3 regions of the Desulfovulcanus sp. genome follow, and region 2 is predicted to be linked to each of the others. Evidence: riboswitches for the same ligand, from Rfam matches in the RefSeq annotation. Region 2 holds a riboswitch; each other region holds the start of a gene.

Region 1 (7,810 bases), on a different contig from region 2:
AGTTGCGGACATCCGTAACCAATATGGTCGTATCTTCCATGGCCTGTGTATACGCTCTGGTGTGTGTAGAATAGATATCTCCTGCCTCTAGAATGGCCAGGGTAAACTCCTTGTCCTCATAAGCCAGATAAACTCTAACCCTCCCAGACTTTACCAAAAATACCAGATTTTCTTCCTCCTCCGGTGAATAGAGGATTTCCTTTTTAGCCACGCGGCGTTCCCGAAACTTCTTCAAAAACTCAGCAGAATCTGTCGAACTAAGAACTTCCAACAAGTTGATGTCTGTTAGCCTCATCCTGGTTGGCAAGATCCTTTCTCCTTATTTATTGGGATTTAACGCCCATTTTTTTGTAAGTGAACCGACATCTAGCCAGCTAAGGAGGAGGGAGGTCATGACGATAAGGCTCCGGGATTATCGGTTTCTCCTTTATACACCGCGCCCGAGCTTGGTCCTTCCTGGACAATGACCTTAGCAAGATTTGGGAGATCAGATATCAGCCTTTGCCACAACCATTTGGCTATGACCTCGCATGTTGGATTTTCAAGGCCTGGTATTTCATTCAGATAGTGATGATCCAACTGCTCAATAACGGGTTTGCATATTTTTTTCAGGTCACCGAAGTCGATAACCCATCCGCGGTGCTCATCAACTGGTCCAGAAACATGGACCTCCACTCTAAATGTATGTCCGTGCAGACGACTGCACTTATGCCCTTCAGGCACGTTCGGCAGTCTATGAGCGGCATCAAAGGTAAATGTGACGAATATTTCCATCTATGTGCTATGTCTACAGTTTTATATGTTAGTGTTATGTTTTAAGCCTTGACTCATCCAAGGTCACCCAAACTTTAAAACTTAAAAGTATTTCAGGGTATTCCAAGAAATTTATGTGTTTGTAAACTGAGTTTCCACTGTGGATGATCCAAACAATACTTTATTGCCAGCCTGGTGTTTTGTTCAAGATCTTCTCCATCCATGGGTTGAAGATAAAAATGTTTAAAGTCCCACTCTTCAACATCTTGCGGGAGCAAGCCTTGCTGGGGGAAAACAAGTTTGAGTTCGTCTCCCTTTCTCACGACTACCCGAGAGCCAGCCTTAGGACTAACGCAGACCCAGTCAAGGTTTTCAGGCAAGGGCAGTGTCCCATTGGTCTCAATGGCAACTTTAAAGCCCTTCCTGTGCAAGCACTCAATAAGCTCCTCATCTAATTGCAGACAAGGTTCTCCCCCCGTGCAGACCACAAATGGTTTAGCCTTTGTGTTAGCAGACGGCCATTTTGAGCTAATTACATCCGCCAATTCGTGTGCGGTATCAAATTTCCCTCCGCCAGGACCACTTGTTCCAACAAAATCTGTGTCACAAAATTTACAAACAGCGTTTTCCCGATCCTGTTCTTGGCCCGTCCACAAATTACATCCCGCAAAACGGCAAAATACTGCGGGACGACCAGTATAATATCCTTCACCCTGGAGAGTGTAAAATATTTCTTTGACCAAATATGGCATCTTATTTTTTAAGGCTATATAATGTCGGGTCAGGGACTCCTGCCTCGGCAAACCCTTTCTTCCTTAGATAACAACTGTCACATCGACCACAGGCAAGACCGTGCTCGTCAGGATCATAACAGGAGTGGGTTAACGAGTAATCAACTCCGAGTTCCAATCCTTTTTTAATTATTTCGGCCTTGGTCAATTTAACAAGAGGAGTGTGGATCTGAAACTTGAATTTCCCTGTAACGGTCTCTTTTGTAGCCAAGTTGGCCATCTTCTCAAAGGCTTCGATAAATTCGGGTCTGCAGTCTGGATATCCTGAATAATCAACAGCGTTTACACCAATAAAAATATCAGCGGCACCAAGCACCTCTGCCCAGCCCAGTGCAAAAGAAAGAAATATCGTATTCCTGGCCGGAACATAGGTAATAGGGATCTCCGTAGTCTGCTCGGGATTTAGATCTTTGGGGACATCAATATCGTCGGTTAGGGCAGACCCACCAATCTTATTCAATGGGAGCTCCAGCACCAAATGCTGTTTAACCCCCATGCTTTCCGCTACTCTTTTTGCTGCCTTGATTTCCACATCATGCCGTTGGTGATAGTAAAAACTCAAGGCATACAGCTCAAACCCTTGTGATTTTGCAATGGCCAGGCATGTTGTTGAATCAAGGCCTCCAGAGAAAAGAACAACTGCTTTTTTCATTGACACTATCCTAATATAATCCATTTTTTATTTTTTTTAAAGCTTACAATCAACATATTCAACTATATTTATATTCTAGTGGTTTTCAAGTCTATTATCACCGCTTGCCCGAATTTTACTCTCCTTTGAAGTCCCATAGAGTCTGTGGCCAAACCCCATTTTGACTACCTGATTAAAAATAAAAAAATTATGAAAAGTTGTCCTCTGGGTAAGGTTCGGCCACAGACTCCATAGGCATCATGCCTTTGGACTTTTCTCAAGCACCTCTTTAAAAATTTTCGCTGAGGCCTTGTTGGCACAGAACTCTCCGCACATGGTACAAACTTTGGAATCACAGGAAGGAGAACGATCATCTCTAATCTTCTTCGCATCCTCTGGAAAGAGGGCATTTCTGAACTGTCCTTCCCAGTCAGAGTCTCGCCGCGCTTTGCTCATGGCAATATCTCGCTGACGTGTCTTTTCGGGATGTTTTCCCAAATCACCTATGTGGGCAGCCACACGTGCCACCTTAACCCCCTCAATTACATCCTGTTCATTGGGGAGAGCCAAATGTTCGGCAGGCGTAATATAACAGATCAAATCTGCACCGAATCGAGCAGACTGCGCTGCACCAATGGCTGCTACCACGTGATCGTAACCAGCACCGACATCGGTTGGTAGAGGTCCAAGCATGTAGTAAGGGGCATAATTACTCATGCGTTTCTGCAAAATGATATTGGCTTCTATCTCGTCCATGGGCACATGGCCGGGGCCCTCCACCATCATCTGACATCCCATACGTAACCCTTCTTCAGCCAGTTCGCAATTGATCAAGAGTTCCTGAATCATGGCCCGGTCAAATGAATCGCCAATAGAACCGGCACGAAGTCCATTACCCAGAGAGAGTACCACGTCATATTTCTTAAGAATTCCCACCACGCGATCAAACTTTTCATAGAGGGGATTTTCTTTCTTGTTTGCTTTCATCCACGCCACCATGGAGGCGCCGCCCTTGCTCACCAATCCGCCATAGCGGTATCCTTGTTTTTCCAGTCGTTCAAGCGTATAAAGATTGATGCCACAGTGGATTGCCATGAAACTTATGCCGTCCTCGCATTGGCGTTCGATAAGGTCGAAAAGCATCTCCTCGTCCAACCGGTTCGGATCACCGTATTTAGCGGTCGCTTCACAAAATGCCTGATAAAGAGGGACATTTCCGACAGGAATGTCCACGGCTGCAAGTATTTCTCTACGGATTTTATCCAAATCGCCGCCTACTGAGAGTTCCATCAAGGTATCCGCCCCGGCTTCTTGAGCCGCAATGGCTTTGCGCACTTCTGCGTCGATATCTACGATGTCCGTAGAGGTACCAATGGAGGCATTGATTTTGGTTGAGAGCCCCCTGCCAATTCCAACAACCTTAGACTTTCGGTTCTTGTTCAGCGGCACCACGATCTGGCCTTTGGCTATACGTTCACGGACCGAATCAACGGACAGGCCTTCTGTTGCTGCAATAGTTTCCATAACCTGTGTGACTGTTCCCTCTTTTGCATATTCTACCTGAGTACGTTCCATAGCTATATTATCCCTCCTTACTTAAGAGCATGTAATAAAACGAAAAAATCCCCAAGCCGATATTGATCAGCTTGGGGATTTACCATCTCCACCAAGTTTCTTAGAACCATTCGGCAGGTCTTCTGACTCGTGGATCAACCTACTCCCCGCGCCTTCCCGCGCCATTTCGTAATCACTTTTATATGGCACAGTGGCTAATTGCGGGTTTTGTCCCCACTCACAGCGGCGGGTCCGTGCCGGAATTTCACCGGCTTCCCTATTAAGCCCTTTCCATGGGCACCGAATGTCTTTATTTATAAATACTTTGCGCTACTACAAGTTGTCAAGGCGATTTTGGCCTATACAAGTTTACTTTATTATTCTATTTTTCGTGAACGATAAAATTCTATTAAGACCGCATTTGCCTTATAGAGTCTGTGGCCAAAGCCCATTTTGACTACTAGATTAGAAACCCTGGTTTCTTGAATGCATTGCAAAGGGCTGGGTAAGCCTTCTTGGCGAAGCTTGCGGATAAGCAGAGCATCGGGGTGACAAAGCTAAATATCTGGTACTGCATGCCATAACTATCGACAATAAAAAGAAAATTCGTTTATCCCAAATACCACATTATGCTCTGCCCGCAAGCAAGCTATAGATGGGTCCAGGCATTTGCTCCAGCATGAAAGAAACCAAGACTAGAATAAACCATGGAAATTAAGTTGATAAAAAGGTTCGGCTACAAGCTATATAAAATATTACAAATATGGTTTATCAACATTTCATATAAATGCCGAACCTCCTGGACCACAGCATAAACCCATGGGCCCCCTCTGGCAGGGATTCATGGCTTCCAAGCACCAGGCATCCCCCGGGATATATGCTGTCCCATATTCGCTCCCATGTCTCAAGCTGTAACCCGGTATCAAAATAGGTGAACACTAAATTGCGACACAGGACCAGGTGAAATGGACCTCCCGGGACCCTCGTTCTCACATCATGGCATAAAAATTTTACGTTGGCCTTGTATTCCGGACGTAGACAATAGATCCCTTTTTTTTGAACAAAGGCGATGTTCCGCCATGGATCAGGAAGTTCCTTCAGGCTGCTGGCCTGATAACAAGCCTGAGCAGCACGTTCAATCAACACTGCATCCAGGTCCGTAGCCAGGATCCGGACGGTAAGTCCGGGGAAAAGCGGCCTGAGGCTTAACTCCCACATCAATGCCAGGGTATACGGCTCCTCACCTGAAGCACAACCGGCACTCCACATCCGTAAAGTATCCTCGCCGCGAGCAAGCGTTTCCCGGGCAAGCTCAGGCAAGACCTCCTGTTCCAAAAATGCAAAGGTCATCTTGTCGCGGTAGAAGCGAGTGATCGTAACGCGGCATAACCCCTCCAGTATTGTCCACTCCTCTGGGTGACTTTCCAGATAGGCCCGGTAAGCAATAACCCCTTCCAATTGCAATTCCTCTATACGCCGCCGGATACGTTTGCAGACTTGCTTACGCACTTTACGGAAACCTGCCCAACGCATGCGCAATCGAGGTAACGCCCACTGCAGGAAATGCACCCATTCGCTTTCTTTCATTCCAGTTCCTCAGTTCTCCTCGCATGCCAACCACTCGACCTTTTAAAACACCAGCACATGCCGAATGCTAAAATCCTTTAGTGAAGTTATCCCCTTTTTACACCAAAAATTTGAAAATAATCCTTTTCCCAAGGTTCAACTTGACTTTTTTGAATCCCAAGTTTGGCCCAAACCTTTTTATTTATACCTTTATAACCCCAAAATTCACTTAAATACTTTTTAGGAACATATATCCGTTTTAATCTGGACCCAATCTTGGCCAACTCATACAATAATAGATGTCTGAGACCGATGCTTCTGCACATATTTCCCAAGGCCGGATGCCAAGGGCCAGCCAAAATATTTTTCATCAGACTTTTTTCCGGAGTCAAACCAAGACGAATAACCTGCACTTTAGCCCGCCAAAAAAACGGGAGACTTAAAGCTATTGCAGACACAGTCTCTGGTAAGCTCCACGGTCGATACTGACCTTTGGCCCACCACCTGGCCAAAAGAGTGGATTTGAGAACCAGACATGGATAGATGCGCACAACTTCCGGTTGCATCTCTATAGAAAAACGCACATCTTCAAACCAGCTCTTCAGTGTATGTCCAGGCAGCCCCGGCAAAAGTTGAATGCCCAGACTCAGGCCCGCTCTCGAAATCATTTCGCAAGCCGCAACTATATCTGCCCGACAGTAGCCCCGACCGCTTAATTCCAATACCTGATTATCAAAGCTTTGCACACCCAACTCAACCAAATCAACTCCATAGTCACCTAGCAAGCTTAAAATATCTTGGCTAATCATATCCGGCCTGGTTGAACAGCGAATATGGCTAATTATCCCTTTGTCTTTTAACTTTTTTGTCAATGATAAAAAATAAATCATTTTCTCTTTGGACAGGCCAGTAAATGTCCCGCCAAAAAACCCAAGGCCAATGGCTTCCTTTTTTTGGGCAAATCGGTCATTGAGCTCGTTCTCGATTTTTTCTCCAATGCTCTTGAAATCAAGACGATCCAACTCGCCGGTTTGCAGATTCTGGGCGCAATAAACACACCTGGTTTTACTGCACCCGGCAAAGGGAAGAAAAACTGGCCAAACAGCCATTTTCTTTTTTTGGGGTTCAGGATGATAAAATTTCAAACTAATAATTTTCATAAATGGAAATAGACAAAAAAAATAACGTGTTAGACTTGCAAAAAAAATACAGCTGAGGTAAAAGTCTTTTAAAGTCGTTATTAAGACAAAAAAATTCCATTTTTTATGCGCAAAAAGTCATATGTTGCCAATACTACATGTGTTAAGTTTTATAAATATTAAACGTTTTATTCTGAATTTTATACGCAAACTTAAAGTTTAAACTGTACAATAAACACATAACATTACAAAATTTAAAATATAACTCGGAGCAAAGAATATGGAAAACTGCATTTTTTGCCAGATTGTCCAAGGAAAAATTCCCTGTCAAAAAATCTATGAAAGCGAACATGTCCTGGCCTTTTTAGATATTGCCCCGGTCAACAAAGGGCATGCCCTGATAATCCCCAAAGGTCACTATCCTACTATTTTTGAACTACCTTTAGATTTAGGACAAGAACTCATTTTGGCCATGCAAAAAGTCGGAAAAGGGTTACTTACAGCATTGAATGCCTCTGGTCTAAATATAGGCATGAACAACTATGAAGCTGCTGGTCAATTGGTTCACCATGCTCACTGGCACCTCATTCCCCGATATAAAGATGATGGGCTAAAACTCTGGGCACAACATAAATACTCAGACGCCCAGGAGATGGAGCAGTACGCCCAAAAAATCAAAGCAAAAATTTAATTTTATTAAAATGAAAGCTGTGTAATATGTCAAAAAGGCAATGTTTAAAATGGCCTATAATAGTCGTTCAAAAATGCTCTAGTGCCCGGGTAAACCTTTAACCCTAAATTGCAACTTTAAACTTCCCCCGGAGGTAATATATGGGCAAAACATTAACCAAAGCTGACATCGTGGACAAAATTTATGAACACAGTGAACGAAACAGGGCCGAAGTCAAGGCCCAGGTGGAACATCTTTTGGACCTAATGAAAAAAGCCATTAAAAAAGACCATGCTCTACTTATCAGCGGATTTGGAAAATTTGAGGCCTATGACAAAAAACCTCGTAAAGGCAGAAATCCACAAACAAATGAAAGTATTACTTTGCCTGGACGCAAGGTAGTTGTATTTAGGCTTTCCAGAAAATTCAGGCAAGAACTTAATCCGCAATAATAAAGGCATTGGGGAACTTAAGCTCTAACCTGGTCTTGATCTTTTGGGCCTTGGCCAGGGTTTTGAAAATGCCAGCCTGGACACGCCAAAAGGTCCGGCCGCGGTGCTCAAATTTTTGTATCCTGGTGTGTACAAAACCTTTTTGACGCATTTTTCTCTGCAAGGCGATAGCATTTTCATAGATAGCAAAAGACCCAACCTGCACATAAAAAATGCCAGGGATTTCCGGCGACCAAGAGCCAAGTGACTCAACA
Region 2 (7,810 bases):
GTTTAAACCAGGTTAAATCTTTACCCAATAAAATAACAACTACCGGATAAGATAAAAGTTCGCTGGCCTTAAATTCAGGTTCGCGTCCGTGTACACTGACGATCTTCGCTTTTGTCCACTCGAGCTTAAGCCGGGAGAGGGCAAGTTGCACCGAGCTAATTCCCGGAACCAGATGGCAATTTTCACGGCCAAATTTGTGCACAACCTTCTGGCTGAAACTAAAACAGCCGGGGTCGCCACTGACGAGCACGGCTATCTTTTGGTTTTTAAAACTGGTCTCTATGAACTCAATGGCCTGGTCTATGTTCGCACCTAAGGAAAATACCCGGCCTTTAAACTCTGGAAAAAGTTCAAGTAGTCTGGGAGCACCAACCAGAATATCTGCTTTCTCCACTTCTTTTAGCGCGGCCAAAGTTAAAAATTCTTTGCCCCCCGGTCCGCAGCCAATAATAGTGATTTTGGGTTTATTGAGCTTGTTGATCATGATGCGACTTGGACGATATCAAAGGTTCCTGCCTACAATTTCACCTTTTAGGTTGATTAAAACAACTTGTAAGAGAGGAACGGTATTTAGCCTTTGCTGTACTTTTTCGAATACCTGCCTGGCAAGGTGGTTGCCAATAACCTGTCGCTCTTTGGCACCCAGACAGGAAAATCCTCCTTCCACAGTAGTTACATCCGTAAGTTTGATGCCCAGTACCTGCTTTATTGCGGCTAGAAATATGGGCACTGCTGAAGGGGAATTTTGGCTATGGGTCTGAAAGTGACCGTTAATAAATTTTAAAAGTTTTCCAGCATGGCCGAGGATAGTTACTTTTCTAAAGTCATAGTTTTTGAGTTTGTCCAGAGCATAGGCCCATTCATTACTTACTTCGACAATTAGGTCCGTATTAAATCCAAGATTCGTTGCAGCCCTGTTCCCGATATTTCCCGGTACCAGGACCAGTTCCCTGTAACCCATTTCCCAAACCATATTAATATTTAAGCCTATGGTTTCTTTAATGGCTGCAACGGAATAGGGCTTGACCACACCAGTGGTTCCCAAAATCGAGATGCCGCCTTTAATGCCCAAACGGGGATTAAAGGTTTTGTGAGCAACTTCTTCGCCGCCGGGAATGGAGATCTTTATTTGTACACCAAAAGCAGTTACTTCCCTGATGGCCTGGACAATCATCTGTCTTGGAACGGGATTTATGGCTGGCTCACCCACTGGTACAGGTAGTCCTGGTCTGGTTACTACGCCTAAACCTTTGCCGCGGACGAACTCAATTTCATTGCCTTCGCTTTCGCTAAATCTTGCCTGAACATGAACCTCCAGACCATGAGTTACATCCGGGTCATCGCCGGCATCCTTTTCTACCCAGGCGCAGGCCAAATTATCCTGCTTGCTCCACCCTTTAATAGGGACATTGATTCTTTTGCCCGTGGGCAGGGTAATTTCAACTGCCTGAACTTCATCTTTGCTTACGCTGCCGCTAAGTAGTAAAACCGCAGCCTTGGCCGCGGCAGCTGCACACGTGCCAGTGCTCAGGCCTGTTTTTAACTTGCTCATTACCGGCTACACCTTCTTCCAGACCTCTTTTCCTCTTAACCTTTTTACCTCTTCTCTATTGAGCCAGTGGCCACACCCTATTTTAACCGCTGATTGAGAGTCTTGGTTTCTGAAATGCATTACAAACGGCTTGGGTAACCCAATCTTAATAAAGCTTGCGGAAAAACAGAGCATCGGGATGCATGGGCTGAATATTTTGCGATATTGATCATAACTATCGACAATAAAAAGAATATTTGTTTACCCAAAATATCCCATTATGCTCTGTCCGCAAGCAAACTTTAGATTGGTCCAAGTCTTTGTACCAGCATGAAAGAAACCAGGACTGGAATAAACCCCATGGGAATTAAGCCTAAAAGCTTCGGCCACAGGCTCTTTTATGGTTATTCCACTTCCTTCTTCCAATATTCACAATCACTGTGGCCAGGTAGCCGGGCATGGATTTCAAAGCCTGGGCCAGGTCTTCACAGACAAACTCTTTATCTTCCTGTTCTACATAACAGACCATTTTGGCCCTATGTTCCAAACCATGTTTTTTAAGAAGAGCGTAAAGCTCGGAAATTTTTTTGCCCACCTTATATAACACCAGTGTTTCACACCTGGTAAGGCATTTCTCTACTTCCTGCATGTCTGTGCCAGGGACGAGTAAAAGTCTATCTTCCTGCATGGTCAGAGGATAACCAAGCTTTGCACTCACGGCCTGAAATGCAGTGATGCCAGGTACCACATGGATCATCGAGCGATGCATTCTTTTGGATAAAAGATGCAGAAGATAGCAACTGGTGCTATAGACCAGCGGATCACCTAGTGTAACCTGCACTACTGTTTGCTTTTGATTGCATCGCTTAACAACCAACGAGGCCATTTTCTCCCATGATTTCCAGGTCTTTTGTTCATCCCTAGCCATAGGATAGACATGCTCGACTATTTCCTGGCGATCAAGCCATGGCTTGATCGCCTCTAAAGCGAGGCTGGTTTTAGAACGGGCTGAACAGGGGCAGATGACTACATCTGCCCCTTTAATCATGTTCACTGCCCTGATAGTCAAAAGGTCTGGCGCTCCCGGGCCAACACCCAAGGCATAAAAATGTCCTTTCTCAGGATAAGTAAAATAGCGATGCATAAACTGATTTGTCCTGTAGATGCGGGGTTTAAACCCCTTTTCGTACTTTAAAGTTGGTCCATTACAGCTTTTAAGTGTTCGACCCAGATATCCACAATCTGATCATATTCAGCCGTGCCTTTAAGTACCGGTATACATTCTATTCCTTGTGCAGTGAGCACTGACTTCCAGGAGTCTGGTTCATCTCCGGCCATATCGTTGCGGGCATGGTCACCAGCCACAGACATGAACGGCAGGAGATACGCCTTTTTTATTCCGCGGCTCTTTAGCTCCTTGACAGTATCTTCAAGGGATGGCGCACCTTCTACAGTGCCCACGAAAATATTTTTGTCCTTTTGCCAAAGATAATATTGCAGGGCCGGATAACAGGCATTGGCCAGATGATGTGTGCCGTGACCCATGAAAACAACTGCCTCTTTTTGTTTCCTTTGTGTCGGGATATTTTGGAGCAGGGCCTGAACCGTTTTTTGAAAATCTTCGTGTGTTGCCAATAACGGATGACCCACCAAAATTTTTTGCATGCCCTTGGGCAGACCTGAAAAGCTTTGCGCCACTTGCACCAGATAATCATATTCCGCGCCTGGAATAGTGTGCAATGATTGCACAGCCACATGGGTAAAGCCTTCATCCATCATTTTGGCCAAGGCCTGGGCCGGAGAAAGGAGTTTTTGCCCCTTCTTAGCCAATTTATGGCGGATAATCTTGGAGGTATAAGCCCAGTAGACAGGTATGCCCGGAAAGGCTTGACGCACTTTTCTCTCAATATTGGTAAAGGCCTTTTGAGCTTGCGTATAAGTCGTGCCGAAAGCCACCAATAAAATACCTATTTTTTTCTCTTGCCTATGGCCATGAGCCAGGACATCACTTGCCAAAGTAAGTAAGAAAAACAATCCCACCACAACGGGTAAAACCCGCAATCCCAAAAAATTACGCATAATAAACCTCCCAAAATTTTTTTGGGGCTAATAACTAAATCTAAATGGTGTATATGGGGATAAATGCGACAGGCCTGCTAGGTAGCTTATAGCTTCTTTCAGCCGGGCATTCAAATTTTATGAAGTTTGGGCGCCCGGTATCAATTTTTCTTCGTCTATGAAGCTTAAATTTTGAGCTTGATCGCTTCCAGCAGGTAACTATACACCCGGCCTCCTGAACAAAGCCCCCGTTGCTCAGGAGAAATGGACATCTTTTGGCAGGTCTTCCGGCTCATCCCATCAGCCTCGGCCTTCCCATCCATTTTGAGAACTCAAAATAGGACAGTGGCACACACGGAGACTGACTTTTGTGGGAATCACGGCGGCGGGACCGCTCCCGATTTTCACGGGATTCCCTATTAAGCTTTACAAGCACCAAAAGATAAAATGAACAATGATAATTTTTTAGCTCAGGACGCAGAGGAAGGCAAGGGAATTAGTTGAATAGTTGAGTAGGTGAGTGGGGTGGGGGTAAAGTCAGGAAGTTGAAGCGGTTCAGTCCATCCAGGCGAAACTAAATCGAATTAAGTCGTCATCAAAAAGACTCCTGCCAGCATAATCATTGCCCCGCAAAGCCTTAGCTTTAAATCCTTTTCCTTAAAAACCACTGCACCGATAATTACCCCAAAAACAATGCTTAATCGCTTGATGGCTATTACATAAGGGACCAGGCCAATGTTTACAGCCGACATCTGCGAAATGAGCCCCATTGCAGTAAATAGTCCGATTAGACTCAGCAAAAAGATGTTTTTTCTGGAACCAAGGGAAATATTTTTTTGTTGCCTGAATAAAAGCAAGGTCAGGCCGGAAGCAATAAATGCTTGAACGCTAAAGGCCCAGAAAAAAGGGGAAGTCTCCCTTATACCCATTTTATCCACATTGGCGGCGATGCTCCAGATAAGGGCCACACAAAGCATAAGTCTGGGGCCTTTTTCTGAAAATAGTCCCTTGATGGGCCCCCAAAAGCCAGGCTTTGAGCTGCCTAAAATATATGAACCCAGAAAAATCAGAAACACGCCCAAAAAACCAGTAGGTTCTGGCTTGTCGCCGACCATGAGCGGAGAAGTAAAGAGCAAAAAAACCGGCGTAAAACTAAGGAGAGGCAGGGTCAGGGATAGGTCAGAGGCTTGAATGGCCCGGATATACAAGATTGTGGCCAGGATATTTAATCCGCCTCCAAGGGCCAGGATCCCCAAAAAACGCAGATTTAAACAATCAGGGACAGGGGTTATGAAACTTAAAGGAAGGAGAAACGGCAGGGAAAATGCCTTCCATGCCCAGGCAATGACCAGAAAATCATTACCCTGTAGCCCTTTTTTACAGAGGCCATCTTTAATGGCCTCGCAAAGGGCGGTAAACAAAGAGAGAACAATCCACATCAGTTCGGTTAGTATGCAGGTTTCGGGCCTAGGTGAGGAAGTTTAATAAAGTTATTCACGTGAAGGACACATTATGTTTGAGCCTGGTTTATAACCCTGTGATCTACCAGGGCGTTGCGCTGATAGGCCCGCAAATGAAATTCTGGCAAGGCGGCCAGGATATGGTCAAATATATCGGCCTGGATAGCCTCATAATTGGCCCAATCGGTATCATTCACAAAGCAGTAAACCTCCAGTGGCAGACCTTTATCTGCTGTAGGCTGTAGATGACGCACGATCAGGGTCAGGTCTTGTCTGATTTTGGGATGGGACTTAAGATAAGCCAGGATATAGGCCCGCAAGGTACCCAGGTTTGTCAGGCGCCGGCCATTGAGCACTGATTCCGGACTGGCTCCTACATTTCTATTGTGCTCTTCGATTTCTATCTTTTTTTGCTCTAGATAACTTTTGATAATATCTATTTTTGATAAACGCTCCATGAGCTCGTCGTCCAAAAATTTGATACTGGACTGGTCAATTAAAATAGATCTTTTAATCCTGCGTGCTCCGGTCTCTTCCATCCCCCGCCAGTTTTTAAAGGAATGATCCAAAAACTTAAAGGTAGGGATTGCCACAATGGTCTTGTCAAAATTTTGCACTTTGACTGTATGCAGGGCAATATCAATGACATCGCCGTCAGCTCCAAACGCAGGCATCTCAATCCAGTCACCTTTTCGCAAAAGGTCGTAACTGGCAATTTGAATGCTGGCCACAAAGGATAAAACCGTATCCTTAAAAATGAGCATGAGCACGGCGGTCAAAGCACCAATTCCACTTATCAGGCCCCATGGAGATTTATCCAGGATAAGGGCGATAAGAAAAATTCCCCCAATAATATAGACAAAAATTTTGACTAGTTGCAGATAACCTTTGATGGGGCGTTTGGCTGAAATGGGGTAGGTATTGTAGATGTCAACAAAGGAATCGAGAAGTTTGTTTACGACAAGAATGATAATTATGGTTACATAAATATAGACAAGTTTTTGGCCATAGGGAAATAATGTGGGAAGGGCCTTTAGACCATAATAAAAGACCATGGCCGGGATCAGTAAGATCAACTGGTTAAACACCTTGTTCTTGATCAATACATCGTCCCATTTGGTCTTGGTCTTTGTAAGAATTTTATTGATCAAGCCGAGCAGGTATTTTTTGCTCGCTACATAACTTAGACAGCTGACCATAAAGATAAAGGCTAATTTAATTAGGTCGATACCATAAGGGATATTTTTTATTCCATCCCAGATTTTATCCAGCATAACTTTTCCCCTCTTAACCTTTTAGCCTTCCTGAACATCGAGGCTTACTCATATTCCCTAGAGTTTTGACCTAGTAAACAAAAAACCTCATAGGTGATGGTACCCCACCATTTGGCCAGCTCTTCTGGCAAGATTTTCTCTTTACCCTGTCCACCCAACACATAGGCTAAGTCCCCCGGTCTGGTCTGCGGAATATGGCTTATGTCTATGGCTGTCAGTTGCATACAGACGCGGCCGATAACGGGCGCCCTTCTGCCATGAACAAGCATCCATCCTTTGTTGGACAGAGAGCGGGAGTAATTGTCTGCATAGCCACAGGCGACGAGAGCCACTTGCATGTCTCGCGGGGCAGTAAAAGTTTGACCATAACTTATACTTTGTCCTTTGGACAGGTCATGTACGGAAAGGATCGGGGCCGTGACCTCCATTGCCGGAGTAAGCTCCTGCCCCTTTGCCTCCCATTTGGTTCCCCAAAATGGATTAGAGCCGTACAGGGAAATTCCTGGACGTTGGCCATCATAATGAAGTTCAGGGTAGCCCAGGATGCCGGCAGAATTAACCAGAACCCGGGCAAACGACAGGCCCCCTTTGTTTAAATCCAGACAAATAGCATCAAATTTTTTGCCCTGGGCCAGGACAAATTCCCTGGTTTCCGGATCATCAGCCGTGGCCAGATGAGAGCAGACTATCTTTACTCGCACGTGGGGCATGGATCTAAGCTTGTCGATGAGTTTAGGGACATCGTCCCTGGTAAAGCCTAGTCTGGCCATGCCTGTATCAAATTTAAGAACAATGTGTATCTGCCTATCGCTGTTTTCGTTTAAATAGGCCAACTGCTCCCACGTATAGATAAAAGGCATGATTTTATGGGGCACAATCTTTTCATAGTCTTCTTTTGTCACAGGTCCGAGTAAAGAAATGATCTCCCCGTCAAAAGGAACCTCCCGCAATACCACTGCCTCATCAACGGTACCAACAGCCAGTATTTGGGCCCCGGCCTGGGCCAGAGTCGTGGCCACAGGGGCCAGGCCATGACCGTAGGCATCAGCTTTGATCACAGGGATAGGGTTAGGGGCCTTGCTTTTCAAAAACAAAAAATTTGCCCTGATCTTGGACAAGTTTATCCTTGTTTTTACCAAATTATACCAGATAGTAGACATATTTGCTCACTTTAATCCAGCAGATTTTGTTTTGGTGTATATTTTTTCTCTTTTGCTTTGTAAACCATTATTATGCCAGCGAAAACAGTGCGCGCCCATGATTCCGTTTGCTTGGGTGCATCCGCTAGTGTTCTAGCTCAAAAGTATTTTTCACTTCTCGTCATTCTGAGGGAGCGAAACGACCGAAGAATCTCTACCGTAGCGAACGGGATTCTTCGCTTTGCTCAGAATGACGTAATCAGAGCAACTAGCTGATGCACCCGACAAGAACTATGTAAGACTTGAGTTGGCTCAGTTTTTAACGTACTCACGAGTACCCACTAAAAG
Region 3 (7,810 bases), on a different contig from region 2:
TCTGGCCTGCACAGATCCGGATAAATGCAGCATCAGCCCCTGAAAAGAGTGGGCCATGTTGGCATTTTCATTAACCCGCCAATCAGACTTGTTCATGTAGCTGTCAATGGTATCTTTGATATCTAAAAAGGCCTCTTTCTGACTACGAATCTCCCGTCTCTTTTCCCGGTATAAAATATATTTTTTAGCAGCCTGATACAGCCTGGACTCCATAAGGACCAATTCCACCATATCCTGGACCTGCTCTTGCTCAGGTATGTCCAAATCTGCAAGCTTGTTTTCCACTTTCATGGCCAGTCTTTTGGCCAAAAGAGGATCTTTAATCCCGCTGGCCTTTAAGGCCTTGAAAATAGCCTGGGCGATCCTATCTACAGACCAGGTTTCAAGCCGGCCGTCTCTCTTTTTGATTTGTTTGGGCATAAATATATCTCCTTTCAGGTAATGTTGAATGTTTAATGCTGAATGTTGAATTATTTTTTGTTCTGTTGTCCAGTCTTTATTATGCTTGTTAAAATTTTCACAATGCTCTCAATTTCATTAAACATAAGCTTTACTTTTGGCTTATCAGGATCAATATAGCCACTATCTTTTAATAAGTTTAGCCAATAATGCGTCTCTCTTGCCTCTTTAGCTGAAATAGACATCTTCGCTAAAAAATCTTTTTTACTAAATCCTACCTGAGCTTCATTAACATTTGCACCAATTGATGTCCCGCATTTTAACAATTGTTTAGACATCACATATTCTTTTTTATCATCTACCAGAAAATTATATAATTCAATAACCATTAAAGCAAATTTATACGTCTTTTGAACTATTATATTACTTTTCATCAATCACTTCTTGAATTAAACATCCAACATTAATCATTCAACATTAACGAACGTCTGCTCTATCAATTCAAATCCTTTGGGCAGATAGGTTTTAACTTCATGCATATCATCTTCTGTTAAACTAGGTACCCTGGTACATCGAAAGATAAATCTGTTTGGCCATTTTTTAGCCATGTCAAAGATGGCTTCCAGACATTTTTGTGCTTTTTGTGAGCTAATCTTATTTCCAGTCAGTTGAGGATATTTTCCCCAGGGGCCTTTGACATCCACGGCTACCATCTGGACCAGATCCTTTTCCAAGACCAGCTTGAGCAGATCCGGCCGCAGACCATTGGTGTCAAGCTTAACCGGAAGATTAAATACCTTTAAGGTGGTCAGGACCTGTTCAAGCCCCGGCAAGACAGTTGGCTCTCCCCCGCTAACCACTAAAGCATCCAACCAGGTTTTGTCATGATCAATTCTTTCCAGAACCATTCCCCGGTCCAATTGGGGTAAACTTTCCGGCTCCCAGGCAAGCTTGGCATTATGACATGTGGGGCAACGCAGATTGCATCCACCAAAAAACAATACCGCGGTCACCTTGCCCGGCCAGTCACATAAACTTAACGGTTCATATCCGCGCAATGCCACCCAAGGCGATACAGAGGAGTTATTCTTATCTGACATTCCGAATATAAAGTTAGGGTACCTTGGTTTAAAATTCAGAATCTTAAGTGTATTTGAGGATAAAATACGTATTTCCCCTGCATCCTCGTGCAGAGAAAATCATGACAAGCTCCAGGCAGGTCTTCTGGCTCTTCCCGGTTTTCTGCCGACCTTCCCATCCTTTTTTAAAAAAGGAAGTTCAGAAGTTGAGAAGATCAGAAGATACGTTTTTATAAACGAAAGTCCCATCTCCTTTTCCGTATACTTCAATCTTCCTAACTTCCCAACCTCGTATCTGCCTAACTTCTCCTAAGCAGAAATGCAGGACAGTGGTCATGACCTGGAGAAAACTTCACGGGAATTACAGCGGCGGGACCGCCCCGGACTCTCACCGGAGTTCCCTATTAAGGCCGCGCGGCCACCTGGAGTAAATCATGGCGGCAGAAATTATAATCCCACCAGAGGCAGGATACAAGAAAAAATAAAAAAATAAATAATTCGACCAATTAGAGGGGTAAACTTTTAGGTTAAACCCAAAATCCCTGGTTTGGCAGGACTAAAAACCCGGCTCCAGTCCTGGATTGACAAAGGCTGGTGCTGTTTCATCCGCTTGCACAAAAACCGGAGGGCAATCCCTCACTTCCACTTTTCTGCCCACAATCTTAAGCCTTCCCTGGGCCAGCCACTCAATAGCCTGAGGGTAAATCCGATGCTCCCAATTCAAGATACGTTGCCCGAGGCTCTGGCCATCATCGCTGACATAGGCTGGCACAACCGCCTGGATAATAATCGGACCATTATCCATTTTCTCGTCAACAAAATGCACTGTACACCCGGAAAAACGCACCCCATAATCAGCTGCCTGGGCCTGGACACGCACGCCTGGAAAACTGGGCAGAATGGCAGGATGTATATTTAAAATTTTATTGGGAAAGGCCTGAATGAACGCGGGAGTCAATATCCGCATAAATCCGGCTAGAATAACCGCTTCCGCACCTGCATCCTTGATAACCCGGACCATGGCCTGATCAAAGTCCTCGCGAGAAGAAAAATTTTGATGCTCGATAACTTCCGTGCGCAAATTATGCTTTTTGGCTCTAGTTAGTCCGTAGGCATCGGGTTTATTGCTGATAACCACCTTGATTTCGGCATGAAGCACTTTCTGTTCTATTTTATCAATTATGGATTGCAGATTCGACCCGCTTCCTGAGATTAAAACAGCTATGGGTAAGGCCATTGATCCTCCTTCTTTGTTTGAGTGGTTAAGTTAATTTATTCTCTTAATAATACAAAACAACTAAACCACTCAACTACTTACCTACTCAACTATTCAACTAGTCAACTATAGCTTTCACCAGACCATCAATAGTAAATTCTTCTGGCTGAATATGGGCCTCAAAGCCATACTTCTCTAAAGTTCTGGCCGTAATCGGACCTATGCAGGCCAATTTTATACCGCTCCCGCCTTCTGCTGCAGATACATAAGGTTTAAGTTTTTCAGCATCGAGGAGACTAAAGAAATTCTCAACAGTAGAGGAGCTGGTAAAGGTAATATATTGAATTTTTCCTTCATTAACCTGCTCTAAGAGGACATCAGCGTTAGCGTCGCTTTCCTGGCTCAGTACTGTTTCGTAAACAGGCAAAATATCTACCTCTGCCCCGGCACGCCTCAGGCTTTCCGGTAGGACCTCCCGTGCCTTCTTGGCCCTGGGAATGAGCACTCTTTTGCCCTTGATCCCCATTTTTAAAAGCCCTTCCACCACGGATTCCGCCACGTATTTATCAGGAATAAAGTCAGCAAAAATCCCCCTTTCTCTCAAAGCAGAAGCCGTGGCCGGCCCAATGGCTGCCACCTGCGTCAGCCCGAGAGCGCGGGCATCGTAGCCCATGCTTCTCAGCTGTTTCCAGAAGAATTTGACCCCGTTGACAGAGGTAAAAACAATCCATTGGTAAAAATCAAGATTTGTGATGGCATCTCTTAAATGAGAGTAATCATCCAGAGGCTTGATCTTGATGGTTGGGAACTCATAGCAGCATGCGCCAAGTGCTTCCAGCTTACTTACCAAGACGCTGGATTGCTCCCTGGCTCGGGTCACAACCACGCCTTTACCCAAAAGTGGCAGCTTTTCGAACCAGTCCAGCTTATCTTTTAGTTTAACCACTTCTCCGACTACCAAAAGCGATGGAGGCCTAAACCCCTTGGCTCTGGCCTGGTCAGCTATTTCAGCAATAGTGGACACCAATGTTCTTTGACGACAGGTTGTTCCCCAATGGATGAGGCTTGCCGGCATATCCGGACGCATGCCAGCCTGGATAAGGTTGGTACTGATATATTCCAAGTTTTTCACGCCCATAAAAAAGACCAGGGTACTTGTTCCAGAGGCCAGAGCCTGCCAATTATGAGCACTCTCTGGCTTGTCCGGGTCCTCGTGCCCAGTGATAAACGATACCGAAGAAGCATACCTTCTATGGGTCAAGGGAATACCAGCATAGGCTGGCGCGGCCACAGCCGAAGTCACCCCCGGAACCACTTCAAAATCAAGGCCCGCTTCGATAAGCTCCTCTGCCTCTTCCCCGCCCCGACCAAAAACATAGGGATCGCCGCCTTTGAGCCTGGCCACAACCTTCCCCTTTTTGGCCCTGTCCACCAACAAATCATTAATCTTGTCCTGGGGCAGGGTGTGATCTCCGCCTTTCTTGCCTACATAGATAATTTCTGCATCCTTGCGGCAATATTTTAAAAACTCCTTATTAGCCAGATAGTCGTAAACAACAACGTCAGCCTTTTCCAAGATATTTTTGGCCTTTATGGTCAAAAGCCCAGGATCGCCAGGCCCTGCTCCCAATAAATAGACTTTAGACATCGCTTAATATGCCTCCTATTTCAGTCCAGCAAGCCGGTCTCTTAATTTTTCTAGCTTTACTTTTTTTTCCTCAAATTCATTCAGTTTACGCTTTTCTTTGTCCACCACATGAGCTGGGGCCTTGTTCACAAATCCCTCGTTGGACAGTTTGCGGCTGACAAATTCCAGCTCCTTGTTGATTTTCTTTAGTTCCTTATCAAGCCTTGCAAGTTCACTTTCTATATCCACCAGGTCTTTGACCGGCACATAGAGCTCATGCCCCTTAACCACATTAGAAGCTGCACCAGGCGGCGGAGTCAAATCAGGTTCGGCCTGCATCGATTCCAAGCGGGCCAAATGCATAATTAAACTTTTTTGGCCAAGCAAAAAGTCTCTGTCCTCTCCTTCGACGCGTACATAAAGTTTAAGTTTCTGCGAAGGTCCAATACCAAGCTCCGAACGAATGTTTCGCACACTAACTACAACTTGTTGTAAAAACTCCATCCTCTCTACCACATCTGGCTGCAAACATTCCGGCCGACTCTCTGGAAATGGCTCCCGGGCCAAATTTGGATTTTCCTGTCCAGGGATATAGCTCCATACTTCCTGAGTAACAAAAGGAATAATGGGATGTAAAAGAACCAAAATTTCACTTAAAACCTGTTTCAAACAGCCCCTGGCCAGGGATTTGACTTCTTCGTCCTGACCATAGAGCTCTGGCTTGATCATCTCCAGGTACCAGTCACAAAACTCATGCCAGACAAATTGATATAGTACCCCGGCTGCATCGTTAAACCGGTAAGCTTCTAAAGCCTTGCGCACCTCCTCTTTCACTTCTTCAAGGCGATGCAAGATCCATTGGTGAGTCAAGCCACCGCTTTCACTAATTTTGGCAGGCTCAAACTCAATTTTTTCTTCCTCTGTTAAGTGCATCAGCGCAAATCTGGCTGCGTTCCAGATCTTATTGATAAAATGGCGGTAGCCCTCAATGCGCTCTTCGCTCATCTTGATGTCCCGGCCCATGGCAGCAAAGGCAGTCAGTGTAAATCTGAAGGCATCAGTGCCAAATTTATCCATCATGAGCAGCGGATCAATAACATTGCCCTTGGATTTACTCATTTTCTGGCCCTGGGCGTCGCGAACCAGAGCATGAATATAGACATGCCGAAACGGGACATCCTTCATAAAATGCAGGCCCATCATCATCATTCGAGCCACCCAGAAAAATAAGATATCAAATCCTGTGACCAGGACGGAGGTGGGATAAAACTTTTTAAGCTCCTCGGTCTGATCTGGCCAACCCAGGGTGGAAAATGGCCACAAGGCAGAGGAAAACCAGGTATCCAGCACATCTTCATCCTGGCTTAATTTGTCACTGTTGCATTCCGGGCAGGCTGTTGGATCTTCTCTGGCCACAATCAAATGCCCGCAGTCTTCGCAGGTCCAGGCCGGAATCCGGTGTCCCCACCAGATCTGCCGGGAGATACACCAATCTCTAATATTATCCAGCCATTCAAAATAAGTCTTGGTCCAGTGATCTGGAAAAATTTTGGTTCGGCTATCTACTACAGCCTGTCTGGCTTCCTTGGCCAGCGGACCAACTTTTACAAACCATTGCCTGGAAACATACGGTTCAATAACTGTTCTACAACGATAACAATGGCCCACACTATGTTGCAGATCTTCTTTTTTGACCAGAAAGCCCTGTTCCTCAAGCATCTGAACGACTTTTTTCCGGCACTCAAACCTGTCCAGACCAGCAAACTCAGGACCGGCCTGCTCATTCATCCTGCCTTCATCGTCAATAACCTGAATAACATCCAGATTATGCTTCTTGCCCAGTTCAAAGTCGTTCATGTCGTGGGCAGGGGTAATCTTCAGGCAACCTGTACCAAACTCTCTGTCCACATAGCTATCAGCAATGATAGGAATTTTCCTCTGAACCAAAGGCAAGATAACTTCCTGACCAATTAAGTGGCTATATCTTTCATCTTCGGGATGCACAGCCACACCAGTGTCGCCGAGCATGGTCTCCGGCCTGGTGGTAGCCACGATTACTTCTCCCTGGCCATCAGCCAAAGGATACTTAATATGGTAAAGTGCACCCAAAGCCTCTTCATGTTCAACTTCCAGATCTGCCAAAGCGGTATGACATCTGGGACACCAATTGATAATATAATCGCCCTGGTAAATTAAACCCTCTTCATAAAGACGGACAAAGACTTCGCGCACGGCCCTGGATAATCCTTCATCCATGGTAAAGCGCAGCCTTGACCAGTCCACAGAGGCACCAATACGCCGAATCTGATTTAAAATCTTATTTCCATACTCCTCTTTCCACTCCCAGACACGTTCAATAAACTTTTCCCGTCCTAAGGACTGTCTGGTCTTACCCTCGGCGGCCAGGGCCCTTTCCACCACGTTCTGCGTGGCGATTCCAGCATGGTCGGTGCCTGGCACCCAAAGTACATCATAACCAAGCTGGCGGTGATAACGGCACAATATATCCTGCAAAGTCAGGTTCAGGGCATGGCCCATGTGCAGGGTCCCGGTTACATTTGGCGGAGGAATAACTATGGCATAAGGCTTTTTAACCTTGTCAACATCCGGACTAAAACTCTTATTCTCTTCCCAAAACTCAAGCCACTTTTCTTCCACACCTTTTGGATCGTATCCTTTAGGCAATTCTTGTGCACCCATATCTATCTCCATGGAATAGTTAACTGGTGGAATGATTGATTAATTATTGATTAATTATTTATTTTGTTTACTTAAGCGATTGATGGTTGAGAGTTAACCAGTCAAACAGTAAACTAATAAACCAATTTACAAACTATACAAATCCAATATTGCCCTGTCCATAAAAAATCAAGCCTGCTACAGGGCAAACGCAACTGATTTTTAAGAGAAAACCTCGCGCCAAGCCGCCAAGTCGCCAAGTCGCCAAGGAAAACAAAGGCTTTTGTTCGGCTTGTGCCCTTAAGCCGAACAAAAGCTTCCCGGCCCTTTGGGCCGATGTTTGATGTGCACTAAGGATCTGTTAGATATATAAATTTTTGAATTCAGCCTAGGTTAATCCATTTATCATGGCCTAAAAGGCCAGTAAGTCAACTCTGTCAGCGTCTTGCTGACAGGGTTGACGCTTTCGCTATTTCTACCCTTGGCGCCAGAATTTTTTGCAATTTAAGTGCGTTTGCCCTGAAACTTGCTAAACTATAAGTTTACAGGTTGAATGAATCACGGATAATGGATAACGAATCTTCAATGAAACATAGAACAGAAAAGCTTTTCATCCTCTGGGATGAATCCCATTTATGGGGGATTCTTCTCTGGCGCGCCTTAAACTTCTGGCGAGTGCCCATCCAGGTTGTAACCGCCTGCCAGATTCAAAGAGGAATTTTGGCTCAAGAAAATCCCCTGGCTCTTCTCGTCCCAGGCGGATGGGCCAGGCTAAAATCCCAAAACCTAGGAGTTGATGGAAGAAAAAAT

What was found. Region 2 has a riboswitch for cobalamin ahead of AC3WVG_RS04415 (sirohydrochlorin cobaltochelatase). Riboswitches for the same ligand answer to the same signal wherever they lie in the genome.
Region 1: another riboswitch for cobalamin. It lies ahead of thiC (phosphomethylpyrimidine synthase ThiC); the one in region 2 lies ahead of AC3WVG_RS04415 (sirohydrochlorin cobaltochelatase).
Region 3: another riboswitch for cobalamin. It lies ahead of AC3WVG_RS09060 (anaerobic ribonucleoside-triphosphate reductase activating protein); the one in region 2 lies ahead of AC3WVG_RS04415 (sirohydrochlorin cobaltochelatase).

What each region holds. Positions count from the first base shown of each region.
Region 1 covers NZ_CEYAEZ010000009.1:17,251-25,060, reverse strand. Annotated here, with positions in the region: gene AC3WVG_RS02635 (Crp/Fnr family transcriptional regulator) at 1-307, opposite strand, end outside; gene queD (6-carboxytetrahydropterin synthase QueD) at 391-774, opposite strand; gene queE (7-carboxy-7-deazaguanine synthase) at 867-1,505, opposite strand; gene queC (7-cyano-7-deazaguanine synthase QueC) at 1,507-2,196, opposite strand; gene thiC (phosphomethylpyrimidine synthase ThiC) at 2,434-3,750, opposite strand; cobalamin riboswitch at 3,846-4,049, opposite strand; gene AC3WVG_RS02610 (CheR family methyltransferase) at 4,501-5,316, opposite strand; gene AC3WVG_RS02605 (elongator complex protein 3) at 5,403-6,455, opposite strand; gene AC3WVG_RS02600 (HIT family protein) at 6,715-7,125, shown strand; gene AC3WVG_RS02595 (integration host factor subunit alpha) at 7,266-7,556, shown strand; gene AC3WVG_RS02590 (septal ring lytic transglycosylase RlpA family protein) at 7,543-7,810, opposite strand, start outside.
Region 2 covers NZ_CEYAEZ010000017.1:34,057-41,866, forward strand. Annotated here, with positions in the region: gene cbiE (precorrin-6y C5,15-methyltransferase (decarboxylating) subunit CbiE) at 1-484, opposite strand, end outside; gene cbiD (cobalt-precorrin-5B (C(1))-methyltransferase CbiD) at 503-1,552, opposite strand; gene cobI (precorrin-2 C(20)-methyltransferase) at 1,905-2,675, opposite strand; gene AC3WVG_RS04415 (sirohydrochlorin cobaltochelatase) at 2,723-3,610, opposite strand; cobalamin riboswitch at 3,850-4,044, opposite strand; gene AC3WVG_RS04420 (DMT family transporter) at 4,174-5,028, opposite strand; gene AC3WVG_RS04425 (mechanosensitive ion channel family protein) at 5,100-6,323, opposite strand; gene alr (alanine racemase) at 6,368-7,483, opposite strand.
Region 3 covers NZ_CEYAEZ010000057.1:8,389-16,198, reverse strand. Annotated here, with positions in the region: gene AC3WVG_RS09070 (ribonucleoside triphosphate reductase) at 1-420, opposite strand, end outside; gene AC3WVG_RS09065 (four helix bundle protein) at 471-833, opposite strand; gene AC3WVG_RS09060 (anaerobic ribonucleoside-triphosphate reductase activating protein) at 867-1,499, opposite strand; cobalamin riboswitch at 1,597-1,919, opposite strand; gene purN (phosphoribosylglycinamide formyltransferase) at 2,035-2,715, opposite strand; gene cobA (uroporphyrinogen-III C-methyltransferase) at 2,813-4,342, opposite strand; gene AC3WVG_RS09045 (valine--tRNA ligase) at 4,358-7,021, opposite strand; gene AC3WVG_RS09040 (BPL-N domain-containing protein) at 7,586-7,810, shown strand, end outside.